Regions from separate parts of the Desulfitibacter alkalitolerans DSM 16504 genome, predicted to be linked through region 1. Evidence: riboswitches for the same ligand, from Rfam matches in the RefSeq annotation. Region 1 holds a riboswitch; the other holds the start of a gene.
The links. A riboswitch is a leader RNA that binds a small molecule or an ion and turns the genes downstream of it on or off. The one in region 1 is predicted to bind cyclic di-GMP.
Positions count from the first base shown of each region.

Region 1 (5,560 bases):
ACCAATAAATTTTAAAAAAATCATATTATAGCCTAAATCTATTAATAATTATTCCGATAACTATATTGTAAGGGTTTATATGTATAACCTTGGGGCCCCAATAGGTTAGCATATGGCATATATTGCAGCAGGGACGCTGCAATTCAAAAAAACAAGGAGGTTTATATAATGAGAATTAACAACAACTTAATGGCAATGAACACCCATAGACAGTTGGGAATTACCAACAGCTCTGGCGCAAAAGCAATGGAAAAGTTGTCCTCAGGCTTTAGAATCAACAGAGCTGGAGATGATGCGGCAGGTCTTGCAATCTCTGAAAAGATGAGAGGGCAAATCAGAGGTCTTAACCAAGCTTCAAGAAATGCTCAAGATGGTATTTCTTTAATTCAAACAGCTGAGGGTGCTTTAAATGAGACTCATGCTATTCTTCAAAGGATGAGAGAGCTAGCAGTACAATCAGCAACAGATACCAATACAGCTGATGACCGAACAAAGCTTCAAGCTGAAGTAGATCAGTTGGCTAAAGAGATTACAAGAATTTCTAATACAACTGAGTTTAACACGAAGAACCTTTTAGCTGGTGGTCTTAATAATACTTTCCATATTGGTGCTAACCAAGGTCAAAGTGTAGGCCTGACTATTGGTGCTATGGATGCTAAAACCCTTGGAGTTGCTGGTAATATTGTGAACACAACAGTTACATACGGTTCAGAATTAGGAACAAATTTTTCAGTAACAACCAACTCTGAAGGCTTAAATGGTTACTTTGTAAATATTGCAAAGGTTGCTGCTACACAAGCAGTTGCTGTAACTGGTGGCACAGCTAATACCACTGCAACTGCAGGAGGTTCATATACTGGTTCAAGTGACGTTACGTTAAATATACGAGTTACTGCTTCTGATGGTACAAAGGTCACAGCAGCTGAGTATTCAATTGATGGAGGAAATACTTGGACAAATGCTGGTGCAATGTTAGATAGTTCAGGTGCAAACTCTGTTTTCACATACCAAGGTGCAACAATTACTATGACTTCACATGCAGATGTAAGTACAAGTATACCTGGACTTCAATATAATGCAACACTCACATCTCAGTATTTTAATGTCCAGTTAGGTTCAACAGATACTGGTGGTACTGTGGGAACAGCTGCTAAAATGTATAATAATCAAAGTTCAGTAGTAGTTGGGGATGCTTCAACTGATAGGATAGCAACTGTCTCTTTAGGTGGAGCAACAACCTACGCAACAGCATTTGCAGCTGTTGGGGCAACCGGTACAACTTATACTGCTAATAGTAGCGCGGCTATTGCACAAACCCAGACTGCATCAACTTCAGCAATTATAGCAGCTGACGGTACTGTATCACAAGAAGCTGTTGCACATAAAGGATTAAATATTTCAACTCAAGGCTCTGCAAACCTAGCCATTACTACTATAAATAATGCACTTGAAACCGTTTCCGCAGAGAGATCCAAACTTGGAGCAGCTCAAAACAGATTAGACCATACAATCAAGAACTTAGATACATCTTCAGAAAACCTACAAGCTTCTGAATCAAGAATCAGAGACGTGGACATGGCCAAGGAAATGATGGAATTTACCAAGCAAAACATCCTTCAGCAAGCTGCTACAGCAATGCTTGCTCAAGCCAACCAGGCACCTCAAGCAGTACTTCAATTATTGAGATAATGAATTTAGTATTACAAAGAGGGTCAGGGGAATATTTCCCTGACTCTTTTTCAATTGATTTTTATAGCAGAGATAGGGATGAAGAAAACATTAATGTTATGAAAAATCAAGAAGAGATATTTTTTCTATACATGAGATAAGCATTTATTCACAAAAATGAGAATGATTTTAAAAACTACATCAGATATTTAAACAAATAATTAAATGCTTAAAGATTAATGAAAAATGGAATAGAGATTTAAAAACAAGAGATTGAAAATGTATTGGATGCTATAGAAGGCCAAAGGAAAGTGAAAATGGTGAATTTGAAGATTGGATAAATATTACTTGTTTAAGAAAAAGCCAACTGTTATAATATGGATATGAAGTGCTTGCGGGGTGAGTTAATTGGATAAAGATATGAAGAATATGTTTGATCTTATATTAAACAAATTAGGTACAATTGATGGAAGGCTAGATGCAATAGACCAAAGGCTGGATGCAATGGATCAAAGGCTGGATGCAATGGATCAAAGAATTTTCTCGTTGGAAAGAAGACAGGATGAAATTTTTGAAGTTGTTAAAGCTATTGAGCACAGCAACCAGGTCTTCAAAGCGGAGATGGACAGCGTAAATTTACGCATTTCACATGTAGAGGGGACCTTAAATGCAGTAGGAGAAACCATTAACAAACGGAAGATTGTATAGGTATGTGCGCCTAGTTATTAATACTAGGTTTTTATTTTCTATATTTTACAAAATTGCAGAAAAAAAGAGGAATTTTGCTGAAACTGTTAAATCTATGTATATAGGTTATGCGTACACGAATACATAGAATTGGAGAGTGTGCAAGTGAAAAGATCAACTTCTGGAGCTTCTATATTGATACTGTTGGTTCTCTTGGTCATTGGTTTGTTGTTAGGGGGAATTATTGGGGATATTTTAGGGAAGCTGGGTGTTCCATATATTTATGAAAGCCAGCAGATTCGCTGGAGCCCGTCAGGAGATTTCATGATTATTGTATGGGATATTGACTTGTTAATCAGGGTTAATCTTGCAAGTGTTATTGGCCTGATGCTGGCTTTTTGGATCTATAGGAAATTATAAATTATTGTCCTTCAATTTAATATAAAACACTGTTTAATCTTAAGCTCCTATTATTAGAACAGGAGCTTTTTCGCGTAAAAATATGGAAATATTTTTCCTAATAGGAAGGAATTTGTCGTCAAATATAGAATATATTCAAAATATAGGACCATGGTAGACCATGGTATTGGCATGTGGGACTATACTCTTAAGTTAATAAATATACAATAGGGCAAAGCCACCGAAAGGTGGTGACGCAAAGTCATGGGTCTAAAGCCAGTGGGTATGATTGCCAGACTGCAAAATACAGTTCTTACAGATTAAACTTAGTTTGCCCTATTTGTCTTGGCAGACTAGGTTTTTTATTTTTAACAATTAGTTTTAATAAATACGAATGGGGTGTCAGGGTGAAGGATTTTAATTTTAAAATTATGGTAATATTTATAGTATTTCTTTTGTGTTCTGGAGCAATATTAGCTACAGTATTGCTTCAAGGTAAACTGGCAAGATCAGCAGATGTGGATGAGTATTTTACTGATCCCATTGAGATAGTAACCCATCTAAAGTTTGATGATGTAAATAGAAAACTAATTCATATAAAGGCAGTTATTGTTGTTGAAGCAGGCGGAAGTGAGACATATCAAGTTTTAAGTCAAAATCCAGCAAAAATTAAAGAAATTTGTATAAATTTCTTTAATGACCTTACTGAAAAGCAGGTAAATGAATTGATGAAAGAGAACCTTTTAAAAGACATGCTGCAGATGAAAATCAATAATAGTTTGAATGTGAAAACTACAGGGGTTTATTTTCAGGAAATATTGATTAACTAAAGGGAGGGGTTCTTAGTAAAAGGAGGTATGTGCTAATATGGATGATTTTATAATAAATAATGACTTGCTTGAAGACTTAATAACCTTTTACAATAATGGAGATATCTTGAGTCCCCAGGAAAAAATCGCGTTAGAAAATGAAATTCAAGAAAACGGCATAATCAGCTATATGATATTAAATGGCGAAGGAGAGTATTTCATGGTTGGAGCGGAAAGAAATACTGAGTATATTAGCGTAAAGGATTTAATTCCTGGAATGGTTTTAGCTATGGATATTGTGTCGGCATATGGGACAGAACTCATTTCCAAGGGCAGTGTGTTAACTGATCATTTCATAGATGTGCTGCAGAAGCTAAATTTTGAGGAAGTATTAGTCTATAAAAATCAGGCTTCCAGTAATGAGCTTATAGAGACCGAAACCCTAATACATAGATATGTTGATAATGGGTATGTGGTTGATAAAAATAAAATTAAGAAGCTGATTCAAGAGGTAGGGTCTGGAAACCCCTTAGACGTGAAATATGTAGAGGAAATAACTGGGTCTATAGCTGAACAGGCCAACACCAATTTGCCCCTTGAAATACTTGAAAAAACCATCAGCAAAGATGATTATCTATATGCCCATTCCTTAAATGTTGCCTTGTTAGCCTCATTGCTGGGCAAATGGGTTGGGCTAGATGACAGGTCCGTTTCCCTGTTAGCCAAAACAGGTGTCCTACACGATATAGGAAAATCAAAAATAGATAAGCATCTGTTGGATAAACCGGGTTCATTAACATCACAAGAATACAGTCTGGTTAAAAAGCATAGTCAATACGGATATGAAATATTAAAGAATATAACTGATCTAGAAATAGAAGTTGTTCTTGGGGTATTAATGCATCATGAAAGATACGATGGTACAGGATATCCAATGGGCATAAATGGTGGGAAGATAAGTGTATTTGGAAAAATTGTGGCCATTGCTGATGTTTATTCTGCAATGGTTGCAGACCGCCCTTATGCGAAAAAAGAATGCCCTTTTACAATTTTGAATTATCTTGAAAATGATTGTATAGGACAGTTTGACATAACCTATCTGCGGCCATTTCTTTATAATGTAGCCAGCAGCTATATTGGAAATAACGTTATTCTAAGCAATGGTGAAAAGGCATCTGTAATTCTTGTAAGTAGTACAGAATTTATATCAAGACCCCTTGTTAAAACAGAAAATGTCTTTATTAATCTGGCCAAGGAAAGGAATTTACATATAATCGAGGTTCTCCCCCTGCTGCACAGCTAAGAAGCATATATTAAAAAGAATTGAACCTTTTTAGAAGAAAAAGATAGGTTTTTGTTACAGCAGATTGTATTAGTGGTGAGTATAAGGTGCAGTAATATCTATAATAGACTAAATAAAGGTGCCTCGGGCACCTTTAACTGTGTCAATCCTTGAGGAGTTTTTTATCCAGCTCACCTGCATCATTTAGCTGTCTTAATTCAGTATATCCTCCTATGAACTCCTCACCTATGAAGATCTGTGGAACTGTCAGCATCCCAGTTTGTTCCTTAATTCTAGCAAGCTCATCAGGGTCATTAGTCAAATCGATTTCCTTATAATCCAATCCCTTATTAATACATAGGTTCTTTGCTGCAACACAATAAGGGCAGTTCATGGTGCTGTAAATTGTAATGCTTTGCATAGCTTATCCTCCATATCCTTATATATTAGAAAGGTGTTTTCAATGAATTGTAGCACAAATTGCACCTTTGTTCCAGTAAAACCGCTAAAGTATTGGAATGTTCAGCCGATATATAGGGTGAAGGGGGTGTGCCCAATGAAAATCCAAGCATTCAGTCCGGCTGAGAACTATTTGTTAAAAAAGCAAAGGGACGAAAAAAAGGAAGTAAACAAAAAGCTAGAAAAAGGGGACGGTTACATTCCATCCAACAAAGAAAATATTACTTATGGAAAGCCTGCAAAGTATGATCAGGTG
Region 1 covers NZ_KK211100.1:353,519-359,078, reverse strand. The annotation lists gene fliS (flagellar export chaperone FliS) at 1-8, shown strand, start outside; gene K364_RS27555 (flagellin N-terminal helical domain-containing protein) at 169-1,689, shown strand; gene K364_RS0107460 (hypothetical protein) at 2,077-2,376, shown strand; gene K364_RS0107455 (DUF4321 domain-containing protein) at 2,521-2,775, shown strand; cyclic di-GMP riboswitch class I at 2,976-3,059, shown strand; gene K364_RS26610 (flagellar basal body-associated FliL family protein) at 3,162-3,584, shown strand; gene K364_RS0107445 (HD-GYP domain-containing protein) at 3,622-4,866, shown strand; gene K364_RS0107440 (glutaredoxin domain-containing protein) at 5,009-5,266, opposite strand; gene K364_RS0107435 (hypothetical protein) at 5,402-5,560, shown strand, end outside.

Region 2 (5,560 bases), 530 kb from region 1:
ACTTCCACAATAACCACTAGAGATAACAACAAAAAAACATGTATTTAGAGTATTTAATTTGAGGAATCCAGGATGCATCTTAAATAACAGATGCGTCCTGTATCCCACATTGTTAAAAATGACAACAACCCCTATGGGATTATATAAATTAAGTTAATAGTGTTTTGTATGAGTTCATATTATAGGTTTATTGGTTATAAAGATAAGTAGAAATTTTTATTGTACTGTTAGAGCTGTTTTCCTTAATACAAGAATAGCTATAAGGAAGGATGAAAATCCATGGAAAAAAGGAATCTATTAATAAGTTTATTGACCATAAGTATTATAGGTTTAATAATTGCTGGTTCTTCTCTTGCCTATTTTACAGACAAAGATAAGAATCCTGAAGTTATCTTTGTTCTTGGGAATGTTCAGATACAATCTATGACAGCTGAAGAAGTCAATCCAGCAAGTGTATTTGAGGAATGCAGAACTGCCCAATGGACAATAAAAAACACCGGCACTAAACAAGCAAAGCTGAGGGCAAGAGTTATCACCAATTGGGATAGGGATAACACAACAGGTGTTTGTTCGTCTGAAAGTGCATGGGCTGTAGATGATAGTATTGTAGATAAATGGCAGGTTAGCACCATTAGCCCACTTTTTGGTCAAGGAAATAGCCAGGCAAGATATAATATTTTTAATAAAGGCGGTACGTTAACCTTAAAGCTTGGTTACGGGGCAAATTACACTAATGTTGGAACAGTGTATATTCGGAATGATGCTAACAAAATATACGTGGAAATAGACACAATAAATGGTTGGGAATTGTCTGAAACACATTTATATGTTGGCTTAACACCACCAACCAATAGTGCTCCTGGACAACTTGGCAATACAAGAGAGCCTAATAGCACCTCATATACTTATGAACTTCCATTGCCTTCAGGAAGTCAGATTTATATAGCACTTCATGCAGCTGTAAGTTCATGTGGCGAAGAAGAAATAAGCACCAGCAGCAATGCTGCTGAACCGGATTATAATATTCAAGTTCTCAGTAATGGATGGACTGAAGTTCCAGACAACAATGGCTGGTATTACTATTGCAGTTCAGTTTTACCTCAGCAGGAAATAGAGTTTAAGGTGAGACTATGTGTAACTGATGAAGACTGGGAAGGCAATTTAGAGCTTTATTTTGAAGCAGAAGCTGTGCAAGCATCAAATAATGCAATGGACCATGAGTGGCCACAAAATTTGTGTAATTAAGCCAAAAACTATAAGAGGATAAAAAAGTAGTTCAGGAGGTAAATATGGATAAATCAGAGAATATTAAAAAATTGATGCTTACCCTTTTTATACTCTTTGCCATGACATTAATAGCTCCTCATGGAGTTAGCGCAAATGTAAATGGTATTAGTATAGAAGGCAATGTTTGTGGGCTTGTAATTCAAGCTTCTGACGAAAAAGTTAATACAGGCAACCTCAACCCTGGGGACCTTAAGAATACAAGTCTTCTTTTAAGAAATACAGGCAGCGTACCTCTTACTCTATACATTAGAACAAACATCCTGAGTGAAGCAACCCTTAATGGGGGTAAACTGGCTGATATCTTAAATCTTTACATTGCAGATGGCAGCAACATAATCAATAACGAACTTTTTAGATCTGCTGCAGGTAGGGGAAACATCCTAATTGGAACAATGCCTGCAGGCTCTGAAAAAACAATTGATTTCAGTGTAGTTTTCCCAGGAGGTGCAGGAAATGAATATCAGGGTGCAACTGTAAAAGCCAACTGGACCTTTACTACTACTTGCTCCACCGGTGGAGGTGGAGGAGGTGGAGGTGGTGGCGATACTGGTGGTGGAGATGACCCGCTAGATGTTCCAGATGATCCAATCCCATTGGGACCTGCTGAAGAAGAACCCTCCGAACCGGAAATTTTAATTACCGTTGATGAAGATGGAATTCCTGCTGGTCCGGCAGCAATGCCTGACACAGGTGAATTATCACCAATATACTTTCTTGGTGCTGGAGCCTTTATAGTAATGCTGGGAATAGTATTAAGAAGAAAATAACAAATATCAGGCTGGGATGCTTTTAAAATCTCAGCCTTTTTACTATAAAAACACGAGGTATAACCTATGAAAAAGAAACTATCAATTTTCATTATACTAATTGGAATAACAGTTGCCCTTTATCCACTAATGGAGCAGGTCTTTGCCTGGTACTGGCAGCAAAAACTGCTGTCAGAGTTGGAAAACCAGGAGGCAATTCAAGACCTTGGTCAGTTAGACGAGCTTCTTTTGATAGAAGAGGAGGAACAAGAGGAAGAGAGAGCTCCACTTACACCACAGGGTGAGGTGTTGGGGGTTTTGATTATAGATTCTATAAAGGTTAGATTGCCAATTATCAGCGGCTTAAATGAAACTAACCTTAAAATTGGCATATCCTTTCTTGAAGACACAACATCCTTTGGTGAGTATGGCAATGCAGTGGTAGCTGGTCATAGGGGACACTCCCATGGAAGGCTGCTGAACAGGCTGAATGAGGTGAAGATAAATGACAGGATTGTTGTCTCTACCAGTAAGGGTGATTATAACTATACAGTTTACAATAAGGTTATTGTTAGACCTGAGGAAATACATGTCCTGCGTACAGATAAGAAAGAAAAAGTTCTCTCAATTGTCACCTGCGAACCTATACGTAATCCAACCCACAGGCTCATAGTCCAGGCGAAACAGAATGACTAGGACCATGGTCCTATAGAAAACAGGACCATGGTCCCATGTTAATGGGATGAAATTTTGATAAAATAATAATCAAAGCAAGGTGTTTTATTTGTTGTAAAAGGTGTAATTTATAACTGAAAAAGGCAAACCTGTCGAAAGGCAGGGACGCAAAGCCACGAGTCTAAAGCAGCAGTGCTATGATGGTCGGGTTGCCAGTAAAGGACAAAATAACAGCCAGTTATGAACACATCTATTTATCCTTATTTGGACAATCCGAATAAGGATTTTTTAATTGTTAAGAAAGTATATATTTTATTATTACAAGTGCAGATTAGTTTGGAAATTCAGCATTAGCTTGTTCTCCTAATGCTCCAAGCAGCACTTGAAAAAGGCAAACCTGTCGAAAGATAGGGACGCAAAGCTTTCGAGTCTAAAGCCCATGTGGGGTGGGCCATGACGGTCGAGCTGCCAGGTTAGTCCAATATTATTGGAATGCTGGAGGTTAGGAAATGAGGAAAATATCATTAATTATTTTTGTTGTATTTTGTGCATTATTATCTGCACCTGCAGCCATGGCGGCTGCAAATACCTATTCCATTGATGCTTCAGAAGCAAGCAATGGAGCATTCTCCATAAGCTACAACATCCAAAATGGTACGAAAGTAAAGGTAATGGTCCAAAAGGATGGGACAAGCCTGTACTATAATATAGCTGGCAGGGGAACTGAAAGGTTTCCTGTTCAATTAGGAAATGGAGCATACACAATAGCCATTCTGGAAAATGTGACAGGCAACCAGTACCGTATTGTTTCCAGAGACACACTTAATATAAACATGAGTAATATATTAAAAACTTTTTTGCATTCTATTCAAATAGTTAAATGGGAAAAGGAAGATGAGGCCATTAGCAAGGCCAGGGAATTGACAGCAGGCATTGAAAGTGATGAAGAAAAAGTAAAAGCTATATATGAGTATATTGTTAGCAATTACAAATATGACTATGCCAAGATAGACAAGCTATCCTATGATTATCTTCCAGATATTAACAAAACCTTAAAAAGTAAAAGTGGAATCTGCTATGATTTTAGTGCTTTATTTGCTTCCATGTTAAGAAGTGTAGGAATTCCTGCAAAGCTTGTAAAGGGCTACGGGCAAAAAATTCAAGGCTATCATGCATGGAATGAGGTTTATATAAATAACAAGTGGGTTACCATGGATACTTCTGTAGATATCCAGTTTGCAGAAAATAATCGAAGTTACACCATGTATAAAGACAGCAAGACTTATGAAAAGGTCAGTGAATTTTAAAGTAATGCCTTTCAATTTCTGCACATTCAGCGTTGATAAATAACAATACCAGCCTTTGGCTGGTATTGTTATTTAGAAGGAGTTATCCTGGACTTTGTAAATGTTTAATTGCTTTGAACTTTCTTAGTTACTGGCTGCCTTAATTCTCAAAATACAAGATTTCATGTAAATCTTCAACTGTTTCTAACCCAATATCAATGTCTCCTGTCTCTTCATTGAAATCTACCCTTTCACCTAATATTTCACTTACAAACCTTATGGGGACAGTAGTTCTGTTATTAATTAACTGGGCAGGTATATCTAACTCATATTCTTCACCATTAACAAGCACAATCCTGGAATCTAGAAAAAGCTCAATTATTTTATCATCCTTGGTAATGGTGATTTTTTTAAGTTCATTGTTCCAATTCACTTCAGCTCCAAGTCCTTCAGTAATTGCTCTAACAGGCACCAGAGTTCTACCTTCTCTAAGTACTGGGGGAACGTCAAAGTCAAGGGTATTGCCTCTTATATAAAGCCTATCTTTTAATTCCCTGTTCCTCATTTCTCTTTTTACCTCATCAGGGAGATTTCTTAGGTATTCCTGATGCTGAATTCTATTCATAATTCTTTCACGTAACTGCATTAAAATCTCTTTTTCATTTGCTTCTACTAATCTTTGAATTCTTACTAGAGAATTGTCATCTATTGTAATGTTTTCATTTGCCAGATAGCTTCGCAGCTCCTTTTCCAACATTTCCAATCTTAAAATTTTTGACTGATATGTGTCTCTGGTATTATATATGTTCTTTAAACTTGCGTAGTACTGCTCTTTAACCTCTTCATCCATGATTCTAGCTATCATGCTTCTTATTTTCCCCACCAGGCTCAGATACTGTTTTTCTATATTTTCCCCTGTGGGTGTATCAGGGGAAAAATTGTTAATAGTTCTCAATAGACTTTCCAGCATGACAATCTTTGTTTCAATTCTGTCCATTGAATTTTCTATAACCTTTAGACGATTTAATAAACGATTTTTTATAGTTTCATCTTCAAAAGCTCTAATTAGTTTTTGGATATGTGTAATAAGTCTTTCGTATTTTTCTAGGTTTTCTTCCTCGAGATTATTTTGGTTTATTAAACTATTTATTTCTCTCAGAAGCACCTCAAGCCTGACTATTTTTTGTTCTATATCAAGTCTTGACTGCCTTATTTGATTAAGCTTTTCTATATATTCAGCTTTTGTGGCTCTATCCTCCAAACTATTTATCTTGGTCTGAATTTTTTGTACTAAGCTTTCATGCTTGACCTGCAATTCATTACTTTCTATATTAGAAGACCTGGAGTTGTCTTCTATAACCTGACTTTTAGAAGAAGATGCATCTCGCGCTTCAGCAGCAAAAGAAATAGTGCTCAATGTAAACATCAAAAGTATTACTAATGAAAGTATTTTTAGATATTTTTTCATGTTATGTTCACTCCTTATATATGTTTTACTTGGAAATAAGACACAAGAACTGTCTACAGAGTCTTTCCAGTCTTTTGTTGGCCTTAAAAAGCTGACTT
Region 2 covers NZ_KK211100.1:885,998-891,557, reverse strand. The annotation lists gene K364_RS0110135 (TasA family protein) at 1-13, shown strand, start outside; gene K364_RS0110130 (hypothetical protein) at 280-1,245, shown strand; gene K364_RS0110125 (COG1361 family protein) at 1,290-2,054, shown strand; gene K364_RS0110120 (class D sortase) at 2,121-2,729, shown strand; cyclic di-GMP riboswitch class I at 2,841-2,925, shown strand; cyclic di-GMP riboswitch class I at 3,089-3,181, shown strand; gene K364_RS0110115 (transglutaminase-like domain-containing protein) at 3,218-4,015, shown strand; gene K364_RS25585 (copper amine oxidase N-terminal domain-containing protein) at 4,155-5,462, opposite strand; gene K364_RS0110105 (hypothetical protein) at 5,546-5,560, opposite strand, start outside.
Region 2: another riboswitch for cyclic di-GMP. It lies ahead of K364_RS0110115 (transglutaminase-like domain-containing protein); the one in region 1 lies ahead of K364_RS26610 (flagellar basal body-associated FliL family protein).